DNA from 2 places in the Lacticaseibacillus sp. 22 genome. Region 2 is predicted to be linked to the other one. Evidence: a T-box and tRNA genes for the amino acid it is inferred to sense, from the RefSeq annotation. Region 2 holds a T-box; the other holds one or more tRNA genes.

Region 1 (7,574 bases), on a different contig from region 2:
CCGAATCAATCGAAAGTGATAGGTGAACCCCTTTTGGTACTGATGTTTTAGCAGCCTGCTTCAAAGCGGCAATAAACGCATCATTATCAGCAATCATGGTTGTTCGGATGTTGCCGCGTAAATAAGCAGACTCCGGTAATGAATTAATTTGATTCCCGCCATGGATAATATCGATGTTGTGGGTAGCGTGACCCAGAATCGGATCATCTTTAGCTTGAAGCGGCGCGGTGGCAGTTAATGCGGCATTGGCAAAAGCAAATAAGCCGTGAATGGCATTAGCCCCAAGATCTGGACGTGAAGAATGCGCCGCCTTGCCCTGAGCCGTTAACGTATAGTCAATAATGCCACGTTCAGCCGCATCCACATTGCTGTTTCCCGGTTCTGCGACCAAAAGACCGGTCAACCGATCACCATAACCGGCAGCCGCAAGTTGGCGGGCACCGTAGTTATCGATTTCTTCGCCCACGGTTGCCATCAACTGAACGCCATGATCAAGCTCTTCATGCGCGATTTGCTTAAACGCAACCACAGCAGCGGCAAGTCCGGATTTCATATCCGTCGCCCCGCGGCCATACAATTTACCATCTTCAATCTGGGCTGAGAACGGAGGAAACTGCCACTTGTTGGGATCGCCTGCATCCACGACATCCATGTGCCCGTCAACCCCTAACCAGCGCTGCGCATTAGGATCACCAATCGTCAAAACTAAATTGTCGCGTCCCGGCGCATAACTGATACGTTCACGCTTAATCAACCCTGTGCTTAGTTCCGGGGCCAAAAAGGCTTCGATCAAGTCCGCCACTTGGCCTTCTTTTGCTGCCACACTGGGGATTCTAACCATCGCCTGCAATAGATCAGTAACTTGTTGTTCCTCGTCTGTCAAACTACCGCCTCCACTTTTAAAATACATCATCTTAACGATCCAAATCGCCACCATGACTGAGTTCATCTAGTCACATCAGATGCCATCAACACCATTATTCCGAACACGCAACCCAGTCTTTTAACGCAGCCCTATTTTCTTCTAAAGCGCAACAATGCCTGACCTAAGATTGGGGTGACAATCCCGCCAAGCACCGCCTCTGCCACCGCATTAATGGCCAAGGCAGTAATCAACAGCCAACCTAAATTCGTTGCATTGGCTCCTGGAACGATTTGCGCGGCTTTGCTGGCAAACAACAACCAGGTAAAGCCGATCACCAGCAATGTATTGGTTAAAGCGCCTGTAACCCCGGCGATGACCATTTTAATAGTTTGAGCCAGCGTACTCTGGTGTCGTTTAAATAATTGATGAAAAACAAAAGCTGCAACCAAACCAACCATGACTCGCGGCACCAACGCGATAATTGGATTGCGAAAAAGCAGTAAAGTTACCGGGTCAGCCGCTGATGTATAAGCGCGAATCAGACTCGTTAAGCCCCATAATAAGCCAAGGCTGGCACCTCCGCCATAGCCCAATACGATCCCGCCAATGATGACGGTCAAGTGAATAGTCGAAATAGCCGGCCAAGCGGGAAAAATCTGAACATAACCAACCATTGGAATGTAGGCTTGCAAAATAATCAAAGCTCCCAAAATACCAATGATCGCAATGTTATAAGCTTTTCCGCGACGTGTCATGCTGACACCTCCTAATCGTTTATAGCTAATTTTATCAAATTATACACGCTTACGTTTGTTTATATTGTGTTTTCTGCTGTTGCTGGTTCAATCAAAGTAGACCATTGCGTTCAGGTATGGCTCATGCTGGGTCAATAGTCCATGCTTTGACAATATTGCTTGCGGTCGCCAGTGTTAGCTACCGCTGAGGCCGCTTGGGTTCTAGCTTATGCCCTTGACGCGCTCACCGGCGCAGAAACCTGCGTGTAAGGACCTTAAGCGTAATGGCCCAAGCCCGGCCATTACGCTTAAGGCCACTTACACTCCGGTTTCTAAGCGCGCCGGTTCGCGCTTAGTAAATTTCTATTGACTTTAATCTCACGTTTTCCTATAATATTTCTTGTGCTTAATTAGTCATGCGGGCATGGCGGAATTGGTAGACGCGCAAGATTAAGGATCTTGTGAGCATTTTTGCTCATGGAAGTTCGAGTCTTCTTGCCCGCATCATAGCAAGATCCGATCAACAAGGTATTACTGTTGATCGGATCTTTTTTATTTTATACCTGATCATGGACCGGCTTGAAAAATATTAAGCCTCTGAAAGGAGTCCCATTCGATGCTTCGTGAAGCCCAATTTGTCGATCTGCCGGCGATTGTTCATCTTTATCAGCAGCTTACTCAAGAGATGGCTGCATTGGCGCCGGATACTTACCGGCCCTTAACCACCGACAATCGGCAGTATTTTGCTGATTACCTGCAGAATGATCTGGCTCGCCTATTCGTCACGGAAAGTCAAGGCACACTTACCGGCTTTGCATTGGTCGTTTTAGCTCGAACCGGGGACAGCCCCGAATTCGTTCCACAACACTTTGCGCAGTTGATTGACTTGTTTGTCACGCCGGATCATCGTCATCACGGCCTAGCCAAAACCCTCATGACAGCGGTCGAGGCATTCGCTGCCAGTCATCAAGCCTCTTTTATTCAACTGAACGTCCTCAGCGGTAATCAAACCGCACGAGAAGTCTATGCCCGCGCCGGGTTTCAGCCAGTCAATTTAATCCTGCAAAAGCCGCTTAATTAGTTATTTCGCGTTGCCTGCAGCCGTAATTTGCCACGGCAGACACCGCACGCGTACCGAGTGACATTCATCCGTCGGCGCCGAACGAATTGCCGACCACACCTTGTGCATTGATAAACATAGTGTCGGCCGCTCATCGGCAGTGGCGGCGCAAACCGCGAGCCGCCAACTGCTGCCAGTAACTGTTTGAAGTCATGATCGCGATGTTGATAGCCGCGATGCTGGGCGAACAAATGGTAGTGCACCAATTCATGCTTGATGATGCCATCCGTGACATCAGATGGATAAAGCGCAAAAATTTTGGGGTTAAAATCCAGATTCATCGTCGCAGGATAAAACCGGCCGCCAGTAGTTCGCAAGCGCGCATTAAACACGGCTTGATGGTTGAACGGTTGGTGAAATGCGCTCATAGAAATGGCTTCCACACGTGCTTGTAATTCTTGGTTTGTCATTGTCTCATCGTTACCTCCGAGCCAATAGTGTACATCAGCACGTCACCAATTGCACTATTTGTATCAGGCTACCTTGCGAGACTATCCGATACCTGTTGAGTATGTTCATCTCACTATTCATCAGACTACAAAAAGGAACGGTTCAGACGTCCACCTGAACCGTTCCTTTTTTCTAACCATGAAACTTGCGCATTGACCAAGCAAATGAGCCATCACAATCAGATTTGCCTACCTTTTTCACACTCGCTTAATTGAAAAAGGCTAAGACATCGGCACGCTTCAATGCTGCTTTTCGTTTTTGATCGAAGTCTGCCACAATCTGGCCGGCATCTAGCACAATGAGCCGGTTGCCATAGCGTAACGCGTCTTCAACTTGATGGGTGATCATCAAACAGGTTAACTGTTGCTCCGAAACGATCGCATTCGTTAACGTCATAATTGCCTGACTGGTGTGGGGATCTAAGGCTGCTGTGTGTTCATCAAGCAACAGTAAATCCGGTTTGCGCATGGTGGCCATTAACAAGCTCAAGGCCTGCCGTTGTCCACCTGAAAGCTGCTCGGTTGGCTTATAAAGCGCCTCAGCCAGACCATTACCGGTTTTTGCGGCCAAAGCCTTTAGCTGGGCTTTTTGTGCATTCAGACCTCGGGAACGTAACCCTAGGCGCTGACCACGATGGCTGGCTAGTAATAAATTCTCAGCAACCGTCATTCGCGGGGCGGTTCCCATTTTCGGATCCTGGAAAACTCTGGCAATATGCCGAGCACGCTGCTCAGGACGGCGCCCGTTGAGTGTTTGGCCAGCCAAAGTGACCGTGCCGCCGCTAACTGGTAGATCACCGGTAATCGCATTGAATAAGGTCGATTTACCGGCACCATTATGACCCAAAACGGTGACGAATTCACCTGTTTTAACCGTCAGCGTCACATCTTGCAACAAGGTCTTGACTTGAGTTGCAACTGGCACATTAACCGTCACGTGATCCAATTTTAATTCAGCCATGGATCTGCACCCCTTTCTGCAACACACGTCGTAATCGTAATTGATGATCAATTTGCGGCACCATGATGGCAATGGCTAACACGACCGCCGAGATCAGTTTCAAATCATCGGCATTGAACCCTAGCGCCAAGACGACCAGCAAGACAAAGCGGTAAATAATGCTCCCTAGGATGACTGCCACCAACCGCTGCGACAAAGTCAACTCACCGAAAACAACTTCACCGATGATAATAGCAGCTAACCCGATAACAATGATCCCGATGCCCATGTTCACGTCCGCATAGCCATTATTTTGAGCGAGCAATCCACCTGCAAGCCCAACCAGCCCGTTGCCAACCATTAAGCCTAGAACCATCTGATGATCAGGATTAATTCCCAGACTCCGCGCCATATTCGGATTATCACCCGCCGCAATGAACCCTTGACCTAATTGGGTGTTCAGAAATAACATCAACAATCCTACGACGAGGACGACAACAATTAAACCAATAACCACGCTATTAAAGTAGGGCGGCAAGTCTTTTAAGAACGATCCTTGGAAAAGATTAGCCTGATGTAGCAAAGATAAATTGGCCCGCCCCATAATCCGTAAATTAATCGAAAATAAACCGGTCATGACCAGGATCCCGGCAAGTAGCACCGGAATTCGGCCTTTGGTAGTTAACAACCCCGTCACCAGCCCGGCAAGCATCCCTGCTACCGTTGCGAGCAAGGTTGCGATAATCGGGGAAATACCGTGAGTAATCGCACTGACGGCCACTGCTGCGCCAAAGGGAAATGTTCCTTCAACCGTCATATCTGGAAAGTCCAACACCCGAAATGTTAAAAAGAGACCTAGTCCGATTAAACCGTATAACAATCCTTGCCCAATTGCAGAAACCCCTAAACTCATTTGATCACCGTTCCTTTCGCCTCTGCCTGTTTCACTAACGAACTCGGCAATGTTATCCCCAACTGCTGCGCTTGCTTTTCATTTAAAATGAGTCGGCCGGTTTTTTCAAAGTGGATCGGCGTCGTGGCCGGTTTGGCTTTGCCTTTTAAAACATCCGCCAGCATATGCCCAGTTTCAACACCTAAATCAAACTGATTAAGTCCGATCGTTGCCACCCCGCCTTGTTTAACCATGGTATCCACAGTTGGAAAAATCGGAACCTTTCGTGCGTTAGCCGCTGCCACTAAAGTTTGCATGGCGCTCGCCACCGTATTATCGGTCGGCACAAAAACCGCATCCACCTGGCTTACCATTTTCGTTGCCACTTGGTTAAGATCGTTAGTTGAGCTAATCGCATACCGTTTGACCGTGAATCCTTCTTTGGGGCCTAGTTTAGCCACCATCTTGGCTTGGGTTTGTGCGGAATCATCACTGGAAGTTGCAATGACGCCAAGTGTTTTCGCATCAGGCATGATCTGACGGATAAGTTTCAATTGAGCTGCAATGGGTGCCTGATCGGAAACCCCGGTAATATTGCCGCCTGGTTTTTTAACATTTTTAACCAATTTTGCTGCGACTGGATCCGTAATTGCCCCCAAGATGATCGGCGTCTTTTGATTCACATTGGCTAGTGCTTGAGCTGCAGGCGTAGCAATACCGACTGTTGCAGCGGCATGTTCCTCAGTAAAGCGTTCTGACATTGACTTCAGATTACTCTGATCGTTTTCGGCATTTTGAAAATCAATCTTGATATTCTTGCCCGCCACGTAGCCTTTATCTTTCAATCCGGCGATAATGCCCTTATGAATCGCATCAAGCGCCGGGTGGGTCGTCAGCTGCAAAATGCCGACAGTCGGCTTTGTCTGCGTCTGTTGCGCAGTTGTGCCACTTTGAAAATAAGCAATACCCAAAAAGCCAAAGATGATGATCATAAATCCAAGCATTCGTTTCATTCGCTTGCCTCCATTTTAAATATTCCAATAGCTTTGGTGGTGTCGATCCTTTAATGTGATACCGACATATTCCGCGTGGTTAAAGCTACTTTGCGGTTAACCTTCCCTTTTTTGTATCAATAAAAATACCGCGACAGGTTCAGGCCGTCGCGGCAATAAAAAAACCGCATAGCCCCGTGATTGGGTATCTATGCGGACAATAAATCGGAAGCCAACATAGACACAACCTGCGCGTCTGGCAGGCTGCATCCGCAACCTACCTAAAGTTGGCTTTGCCAGTTCTTTAAGGTAAGCAATGCTGTCATGTGGGTTTCCTCCATTCGTTTATACTTGATGAGATGTTAGATTAAAGGTACATGAGTAAACATTTCATGTCAAGAAAAATCATTGCAAGATGAGCGAGATTTTTTGAATCTGCTTGGTAAATTTCTGAATCGTCTCATCCTGCGCCTTTTCTGAAGCATTAAAGGCGGGAACATCTACTTCTAAGTCAGGTTTTAAGCTGGCAGTCATTGCTTCACACGTTGCGGTAAAAGCCGCAAAGTCATGAACCAACGTACGATGCGGCCCAGCCAGTCGCGCCGGAACTGCCACTTGTTGCAACCGAGTTAATAACTTTTGGTACTGAGCGGTTCCTTCACGAAAAACGACCTGAGTATCCTCATAGGTCTCCCGATCATATTCAGCTAACTGATCCGCATCAATTGCTTTTCGCAACGGTTCGAACAATGGTGCCATTTTATCTTGATTAGCCTGAATCTGTTCCACCACATCATTAATGGTCGAACCATAATGCGCCAACTTCATTTGTTGCTTATTCATGAAAAGCACGAATCCTCTCTTAAGCACGTGGTTGTCATTGCTGACCTGCCACCTTTTTTATTTAGCCAAACGTCGGCGCCGGGCGCGTTCAAACACCTTCACGATTTCGACGATCACAATCATCGACACGCCCGCGCCAAGAACCGTTATCCACTGATGCCAATCAAGGGTGGTGACATGGAAAAGCCCGTTAAAGCCCGGAACCAGAATCGTCACTGCCAGCAACAGGAAGGATGCCAAAATAGCCCAGTTGAATGCTTTATTCCGGAATGCACCCACTGTAAACAGGCTTTGATGGATACTCTTAACGTTAAAAGCATGGAAGAGTTGGATCAAGCCTAAAGTTGCATAAGCCATGGTCAAAGCATCCGCATGCATCGCCGCTTCACCGCTATGGACCGGATAAGTGATAGCAATCCAGTAAACGCCCAATGTCAACAAGCCTTCAAGAATCCCTTGCCAAATCACGGCCGGACCCACGCCGCCAGAGAAGAAGTTGGATTTTCGCCCGCGCGGTTTTTGCTTCATAATCCCTGGCTCAGTCGGTTCCACCCCAAGTGCAATCGCCGGGAAGGTATCCGTCACCAGATTAATCCAAAGAATGTGAACCGGCGCTAAAATATCCCAGCCTAACATTGTCATCATGAACAAGGTCAAAACTTCACCAAGGTTAGCCGACAAGAGATATTGAATCGCCTTTTGAATGTTGGAAAAGACTTTTCGGCCTTCTTCAACTGCG
Region 2 (7,574 bases):
GGCAACCGTTGGATATGCGCGGTACGGTCTGGCTTTTGGTTGCGTTGTTAGCACTGATGTACGGATTCCAGACGCTTGCTGAACCCAATGCGATTTGGCAGTTAGCGGGGATGGCACTTATTGCCGTTGTTGGCTTTTGGCGTTTTTGGCAGGCAGAGCGGCGGGCAGTTGATCCGATTATTGATCTAAAACTCTTTGAAAATCGCACGTTTATCATTCATAACTTGATTGCGGCGTTGATTTCAGGGTTTGTGATTGGGTTTGAAGTTTATATGCCGATGTGGATTCAAGGCATTCTTGGTATGGATGCATCGCTTGGTGGTTTTGCCGTAACGCCGAGTTCGTTGATGTGGGTGGTCGGTTCGTTTTTTGCCGGTAAGTTACTGGGACGTTTTCAACCTAAACCGATTCTGACAGGGGCCATGTTTTGGCTGCTTGGGGGAAGCTTGGTCTTAGCGTTGGTGCCACAGTCAACGCCGTATTTTGTTTTCCTACTGGTTGCTGGCTGTCTTGGCTTGGGATTTGGCTTGGTCATTACGATCACAACGGTTACAGCTCAGGCGGTGGTCAGCCCTGATCAAGTGGGTGTGGCGACGAGTTTTAATACGTTATCGCGGACGCTGGGGCAAACTTTGATGGTTTCCGTTTATGGGATCGTGCTTAACTTGCGGCTGACTCAAGGCGTGGCGGCTGATGGCCGGCTAAACAGTAATATGTTAAACGAACTGATCAATCCGCATACGGCAAAACAGTTACCGGCTAGCGTTTTGCCAACGTTACGTCAAATCCTTTATGAGGGGCTGCACAATATTTACTTCTTTTCAATTGTGATTGTGGCGCTCGCTTTGGTGGCCAATCATTTTGAAGCCAAAAAGGTTTTAGCAAAAGCGGCCGCGCAAGAATCTGATGAAGAAGCTTGAACTATGAAGCCGGTAGTTACGGTAGCCATTCGTTTGAGCCAAAGTTTTTCTAATCAAGCCGTTGTATTATTGAGCGGACGGGCATAAAAAAATCGGCCTTAGAGAACGTCAATTCGTTTCTCTAAGGCCGATTTTGCATAGCAGCGTTCATCATCAAGCGCGAAAAGAGGTATCAATCATTTCAGCAGGTTATCGGTCGTTTGCTGATTGATCGCGGCGGACGGTTTAATCGGCTGTTTATATAATTTAGCATTTTTTTCATTTACGACGGCCACGACATCATATGTGGGGTCATTTTCAAGGGGCCCAAAATTTAGCAAGGTTTGCTGGTCATCGTATTGAATGTCTTGAAGGCGGGTACTCATGAGGACATGAAGCATGTCGGCTTTTTGATGCGACTTTTTGATTTCTTCACTGGCTTTAGCTAAGGTATAACCTTCATCCAGCATGGTTTTGATCATGACAATTAACGCAATATTGGACAGCGAATAACGTTTGTTGCCATTTGCTTCGTGGCGACGTGAATGAATCAGGTGCTTTTTTTCCCAATAACGAATTTGGGTAGGGGTTGCACCGGTGATACGACTTGTTTCGCCGATGCCTAGTGAAATATCGAGTGATCGCAACCGCTTATTAAACAGTTCCATGAAAATCTCTCCTCTGATGAGCGTGCGCCGGGAAGCACGTTATGGTGAGCGTGAACCAGACGAATTTTGCTAAACCTGAACCCGCTGCCTTTAAAAAATATGCAGCGACTTTCAAATCACAACCTTGACAACTAGTTAGTTTAAATGTAATATAATCTCCTGTCAATATTACATTATGTAATATTAAAAGTATGAAACATTATAAAGAAATCAGGCGAAGTTATGGACGTTAAAGATATCAACGGGAAACCTGTGAACGTACCGATGATGGTGATTACCCTCATTGTCGGGACATTCATCACGGTTCTTAATCAGACAATTCTCTCCACCGCGTTTCCAACGTTGATGAAGGCTTTTGATATTTCAACCGCAACCGTCCAGTGGTTGTCAACGGGATTCATGCTGGTAAACGGTATTATGATTCCCGTTTCGGCTTATTTAAGCGCAAAAGTCCCATCAAAATGGCTCTATATGAGTGCCATGAGTACTTTCTTTGTTGGCACGCTGGTGGCGTTTGTTGCTAATAGTTTTGGCGTCTTATTAGCCGGACGATTGATTCAGGCGATCGGCGTCGGAATTACCATGCCGCTGTTACAAAACATCATGATGTCGATTTTCCCACCAAATCGGCGTGGAGCTGCTATGGGAATGGCGGGGATCGCGATTGGGGTGGCGCCTGCAATCGGGCCGACACTTTCCGGCTATGTCATCGATAATTTCGGCTGGCGGGTTTTGTTCGGCATGATCCTGCCAATCGCGGCGTTGGTGATTCTTGCGGCCATGTTCTTTTTCAAAAACGTGTTACCACTTTCGAATCCGAAGCTGGATGTGCCGTCGCTGATTGAGTCGTCAATTGGATTTGGCGCTTTGTTGTACGGCTTTTCTGAAGTCGGTAATGACGGCTGGGGCGATCCAATGGTCCTTGGTTCCATTGCTGTCGGACTCATCTTCATTGTCATCTTTGGGTATCGGCAGTTGCATCTTAAGGAGCCGTTTGTCGAATTAAGAGTTTTCAAGAGTAAGATTTTTGCGTTATCGACTGCTTTAGGGACGATTGCCAACATGGCGATGGTCGGCGTTGAAATGATTTTGCCACTGTATCTGCAGATCATTCATGGTAAAAGTGCCTTGGAATCAGGACTAACGCTGTTGCCAGGGGCGCTTTTAATTGCCGTGATGAGTCCCGTTACCGGTCAGGTTTTTGATCGCATTGGGGCAAAACGCTTAGCTCAGTTAGGTCTCTTCTTCCTGACGATTGCAACGTTGCCGTATTTCTTCTTAACGACGAATACGCCGTCAATCTTCATTACCGTGATTTATGCGGTGCGGATGTTTGGGATTTCGATGGTGATGATGCCATTGACCACCAACGGGATGAATGCACTGACACCTGATATGATTCGGCATGGTACCGCGGTGAATAACACGGTACGTCAGGTTGCGACTTCCATGACAACGGCGGTTTTGATTTCCGTGTTGTCAAATGTTACCAACCTCGCCAAGCCGGCTGCCAGCTTGTTGAAGCGCAATCCTTTGCAGTATAAGCAGGACTTCCTCAATGCAACATTAAACGGTTACCACGCAGCCTTTTTATTAGCAGTTGGCTTTAGCTTGGTTGGCTGGGTGCTTGCATTCTTCCTGAATAGCCACGCCATGTCACAGGAAATCACGATTCAACCAGAAAAGAAGGTGAAGGCATGATTCTTTGGTTCTTAGGTCTAATGGTCATTGGCCTTTATCTCAGTTTCATCATGATGCATCGATCGGCAAAGCGGAGCACGTTAATTGCCATTTTCAGTATTGGCTTGATGGGCAGTCTGTTACTGATGGTGCTTAACGATAACGCCCATTTTGGAATGGAAAAACGAACGACTACGGATGAACAAACGATTTATACGGCATCACCCAATGCGCAGATGCCAATGTTATTGAAGCAAAATGTTGGCACTGCCGGTAAGCATGTTGTCTACATCTATAAAACTGATCCTAAGAAAAAAGCGGTGCATACCAAAGCAGATCTGGCCGTCAGCAATCAGGTTGTGCAGACGACAGGAACAACGGCTTCGATGACAAGTCGCACAACTCGCTGGGAATATCAAAATAGCTTTTTCAGTGCATTGTTTAACCACCAAGGTGCAGGCCAATTGGTGGCACAGCATAATCGACTCGTGGTGCCTAAAAGTTGGGTTGAGCTGACGACGACGCAAGCCAAACGTCTCGGCACTAAGCTCAAAGCCTTGCAACACCCGACTGCTCAGCAAAAAGCAACCATGGCTGCCGCGGTGAAAGCCAAAGCTGCTGAGTTGGCTCAAGCAAATCCGAAACTGGCGAGCGATCAGGCGGCACTGTTGAAACAAGCACAAGCAGCGGTTCAACAAGCAATGATTCAACAGGCGGTTAAAGAAGTTCAACAACAAAAATAACCGGTCCGAGTTAATGTTGATGACGATGCGACAATCAAAAAGCAGATATCAGCCGTTAAAGCTGGTATCTGCTTTTTTCATGGCGCTGATGACGGCGGGAGAAATACGGGCTAAAGTACCACCAGCTGAGCATTAATAAGGCAAACCCGAGCGCAAAGCCTGCGAAGACATCGGTTGGATAATGAACCCGCACAAAAATTCGCGAATAACCGGTCAATCCAATCATGCCGCCAGCCAACAAAGTAATCATCCATTTAATCGTTGGTCGCCTGACAAAAGTCCATGCTAAAAGAATCAAGGTTCCATAAAACATCATCGTGCCGCTTGAATGACCACTCGGAAAACTGAACCCGCCAGCCTGTACCAAAGCGCGAATTTGCGGGTCGGCGATGAATGGACGCGGTCGCTGGACTAGATATTTAATACCAATATTTAAAATCCCCATCATGGCACCGACACTAGCCGTAAACAAAGCGGCGATCCGATAACGATAGATCAAAAGCACCCCTGCTAACCCGAGCGTTAAAAAAATCAGAATGCTCGGATTGCCGAGTTCGGTAACGGCGATGAGGATTGGCTTTAGCGCATCCACATGGAACCGGGTCACAAATGCGATGACATGCTGATCAGTCGTTTGAATCCAGCTTGCCCGATTGAGAATGCCAATTAAGAAAATAATGAAGATCATAAAAGCAGTACCTGAAAAATAAAGTGGCAATGACCGACGATGCAACAAGACAACCTCCTGTAAACGTAAATTGATAACCGACTGAATACCGTTTAGTCGGCTTTTGGTCAATCCACGGTGACGCGTTGACGTTTCCGCAGATTGACAAAGAAAATAACTAATATGACTAGAATAGCATAAAGACCATTGAACACTTTCATGGTTTTTGCTATGATTGACGCAATCATCAAACGAACAAAGGAGTAGTAAGTCGGCGCGGGTTTCAGAGAGCAGGCGGTGGTGCGAGCCTGACGATGCTAAGACTGAACTGACCTTTGAAGTTGCTGCGGTGAACGGAGTAATCGCAGCCGGCCGGACCGTTACCCCTTTTGAGCGCTGTGAAAGCAGAACTTAGGTGGTACCGCGGCTGAGCCGTCCTAATGAAGACTAGGGCGGCTTTTTGTTTGAAAATAAGTGGGAGGTAACAAAATGGCATACGATCATCATGAGATCGATAAGAAGTGGCAGCGTTATTGGGCCGAACATAACGAATTCAATACCACGACCGATCCGAAGAAACCGAATTATTATGCATTAGACATGTTCCCATATCCATCAGGCCAGGGCTTGCATGTTGGACATCCAGAAGGCTACACCGCAACCGATATTGTGGCGCGGATGAAACGAATGCAAGGATTTAACGTTTTGCATCCGATGGGGTGGGATGCATTCGGTTTACCAGCTGAGCAATATGCCTTGAATACCGGTCACAATCCCCGGACTTTTACTAAGCAAAACATTGAAACGTTTAAGCGTCAAATTAATAGCCTTGGTTTTTCATATGATTGGAACCGGGAAATTAATACGACCGATCCGAATTACTACAAATGGACACAATGGATTTTTGAACAACTGTATAAACATGGACTAGCGTATGAAGCTGAAGTTCCGGTTAACTGGAGCCCTGATTTGGGAACCGTAGTCGCTAACGAAGAAGTGATCGATGGTAAAACGGAGCGGGGCGGTTTTCCGGTTGTTCGTAAGCCGATGCGGCAATGGATGCTAAAGATCACAGCGTACGCCGATAAATTACTTGCAGACTTGGATGATTTGGATTGGCCTGAATCAATCAAGCAGATGCAACGAAACTGGATCGGCAAGTCAACCGGGGCGCAAATCACGTTTACGGTCACCGATACCCAGGAAAAGTTTGACGTTTTCACAACGCGTCCGGACACCCTTTTTGGCGCAACTTATGTCGTCATGGCACCAGAGCACGACTTGGTTGAAAAGATTACGACGCCGGAACAGCAGGCAGTTGTTGATGCTTATATTGAAGAAGCAGCACATAAGTCCGATCTTGACCGGACGGCGCTCGATAAGGAAAAAACCGGCGTCTGGACGGGTGCTTATGCGACCAACCCCGTCAATGGCGAGAAGTTGCCGATCTGGATTTCAGATTATGTACTGGCAACTTATGGTACCGGGGCAATTATGGCGGTGCCGGCCCACGATGATCGCGACTATGCTTTTGCTAAGAAGTTTGGCATCGAAATCAAACCGGTCATTGAAGGTGGCAACATTGACGAGGCAGCTTATACCGGCGATGGCGTGCACATTAATTCCGGCTTTCTTGATGGCTTAAACGAACAGGATGCCATTGATCGGATGATCGCATGGCTGGAAGATAAAGGCATTGGCCAGGCAAAAGTTAACTATAAGTTGCGTGACTGGGTCTTTTCCCGGCAACGTTATTGGGGCGAACCGATTCCAGTGATTCATTGGGAAGATGGCGAGACAACCCTGGTACCAGAAGATGAATTGCCGCTGACTTTGCCGGAAGAAGTTGATATCAAGCCAAGCGGAACCGGTGAGAGCCCGCTCGCCAATTTGACAGACTGGGTCAATGTTGTGGACAAGAATGGCCGTAAAGGTAAGCGGGAGACGAACACCATGCCGCAATGGGCCGGTTCTTCGTGGTACTTCCTGCGCTTTGTCGATCCACATAACAAAGAGGCCTTGGCTGATTATGACAAGCTCAAGCAGTGGATGCCAGTGGACCTTTATATCGGCGGGGCCGAACATGCCGTGCTGCATCTGCTGTACGCGCGTTTTTGGAATCTGTTCCTTTATGATATCGGTGCGATTCCAAACAAGGAACCATTCCAGCGCCTGTTTAACCAAGGCATGATCTTGGGTGATAATCATGAAAAGATGAGTAAGTCTAAGGGGAATGTTGTTAACCCCGATGACGTGGTGGACGAATACGGTGCCGATACTTTGCGCCTGTATGAAATGTTCATGGGACCGTTGGATGCCGGTATCGCTTGGTCCACAGATGGTTTGGCGGGTGCCCGCAAGTTCTTGGATCGGGTATGGAGTGCCTTTATTGATGATGAAGGTAAACTGCGCGATCGTATCACCACCATTAATGACGGTCGTTTGGATAAGGTCTACAACGAAACGGTTAAAAAAGTAACCGAGGACTATGAGGCGTTGCATTTTAACACGGCGATTGCCCAAATGATGGTCTTCATCAATTCGGCGCGCAAAGACGATGATTTGCCGCTAGAATATGTTGAAGGCTTTGTCAAAATGCTCGCACCGATCGCACCGCACTTGATGGAAGAAATCTGGCAACGGCTGGGACATGATCACAGCTTAACCTATGCGCCGTGGCCAAGTTATGATGAAAGCAAGCTTAAAACCGACACCTACGACATGATGGTGCAGGTCAATGGCAAACTTCGTGGTTCCATCACTGCGAGCGTTGACGAGACTGATGACGAGATCAAACAAGCTGCTTTAGCCAATGAAAATGTCCAGAAGTATACGACAGGCAAGGATATTAAAAAAATCATTGTCGTACCACGTAAGATTATTAATATCGTTGCTAAGTAATGTGGTTGCATTTTGG

What was found. A T-box is a leader RNA that pairs with one kind of tRNA and senses whether it is charged. The one in region 2 lies ahead of leuS (leucine--tRNA ligase), so its partner is inferred to be a tRNA-Leu.
Region 1: it encodes a tRNA-Leu, which carries the amino acid that the T-box ahead of leuS (leucine--tRNA ligase) is inferred to sense. The anticodon was not compared.

What each region holds. Positions count from the first base shown of each region.
Region 1 is NZ_JBVAYD010000011.1:28,655-36,228, forward strand. It holds gene ACWP87_RS07060 (M20 family metallopeptidase) at 1-910, opposite strand, end outside; gene ACWP87_RS07065 (ECF transporter S component) at 1,015-1,620, opposite strand; tRNA gene ACWP87_RS07070 (tRNA-Leu) at 2,018-2,103, shown strand; gene ACWP87_RS07075 (GNAT family N-acetyltransferase) at 2,216-2,680, shown strand; gene ACWP87_RS07080 (SprT family protein) at 2,677-3,129, opposite strand; gene ACWP87_RS07085 (ABC transporter ATP-binding protein) at 3,377-4,129, opposite strand; gene ACWP87_RS07090 (ABC transporter permease) at 4,122-5,021, opposite strand; gene trpX (tryptophan ABC transporter substrate-binding protein) at 5,018-6,013, opposite strand; gene ACWP87_RS07100 (hypothetical protein) at 6,398-6,835, opposite strand; gene ACWP87_RS07105 (cation-translocating P-type ATPase) at 6,893-7,574, opposite strand, start outside.
Region 2 is NZ_JBVAYD010000008.1:3,259-10,832, forward strand. It holds gene ACWP87_RS05485 (MDR family MFS transporter) at 1-920, shown strand, start outside; gene ACWP87_RS05490 (MerR family transcriptional regulator) at 1,097-1,567, opposite strand; gene ACWP87_RS05495 (MDR family MFS transporter) at 1,790-3,268, shown strand; gene ACWP87_RS05500 (DUF4811 domain-containing protein) at 3,265-3,990, shown strand; gene ACWP87_RS05505 (phosphatase PAP2 family protein) at 4,046-4,726, opposite strand; T-box leader at 4,907-5,100, shown strand; gene leuS (leucine--tRNA ligase) at 5,147-7,558, shown strand.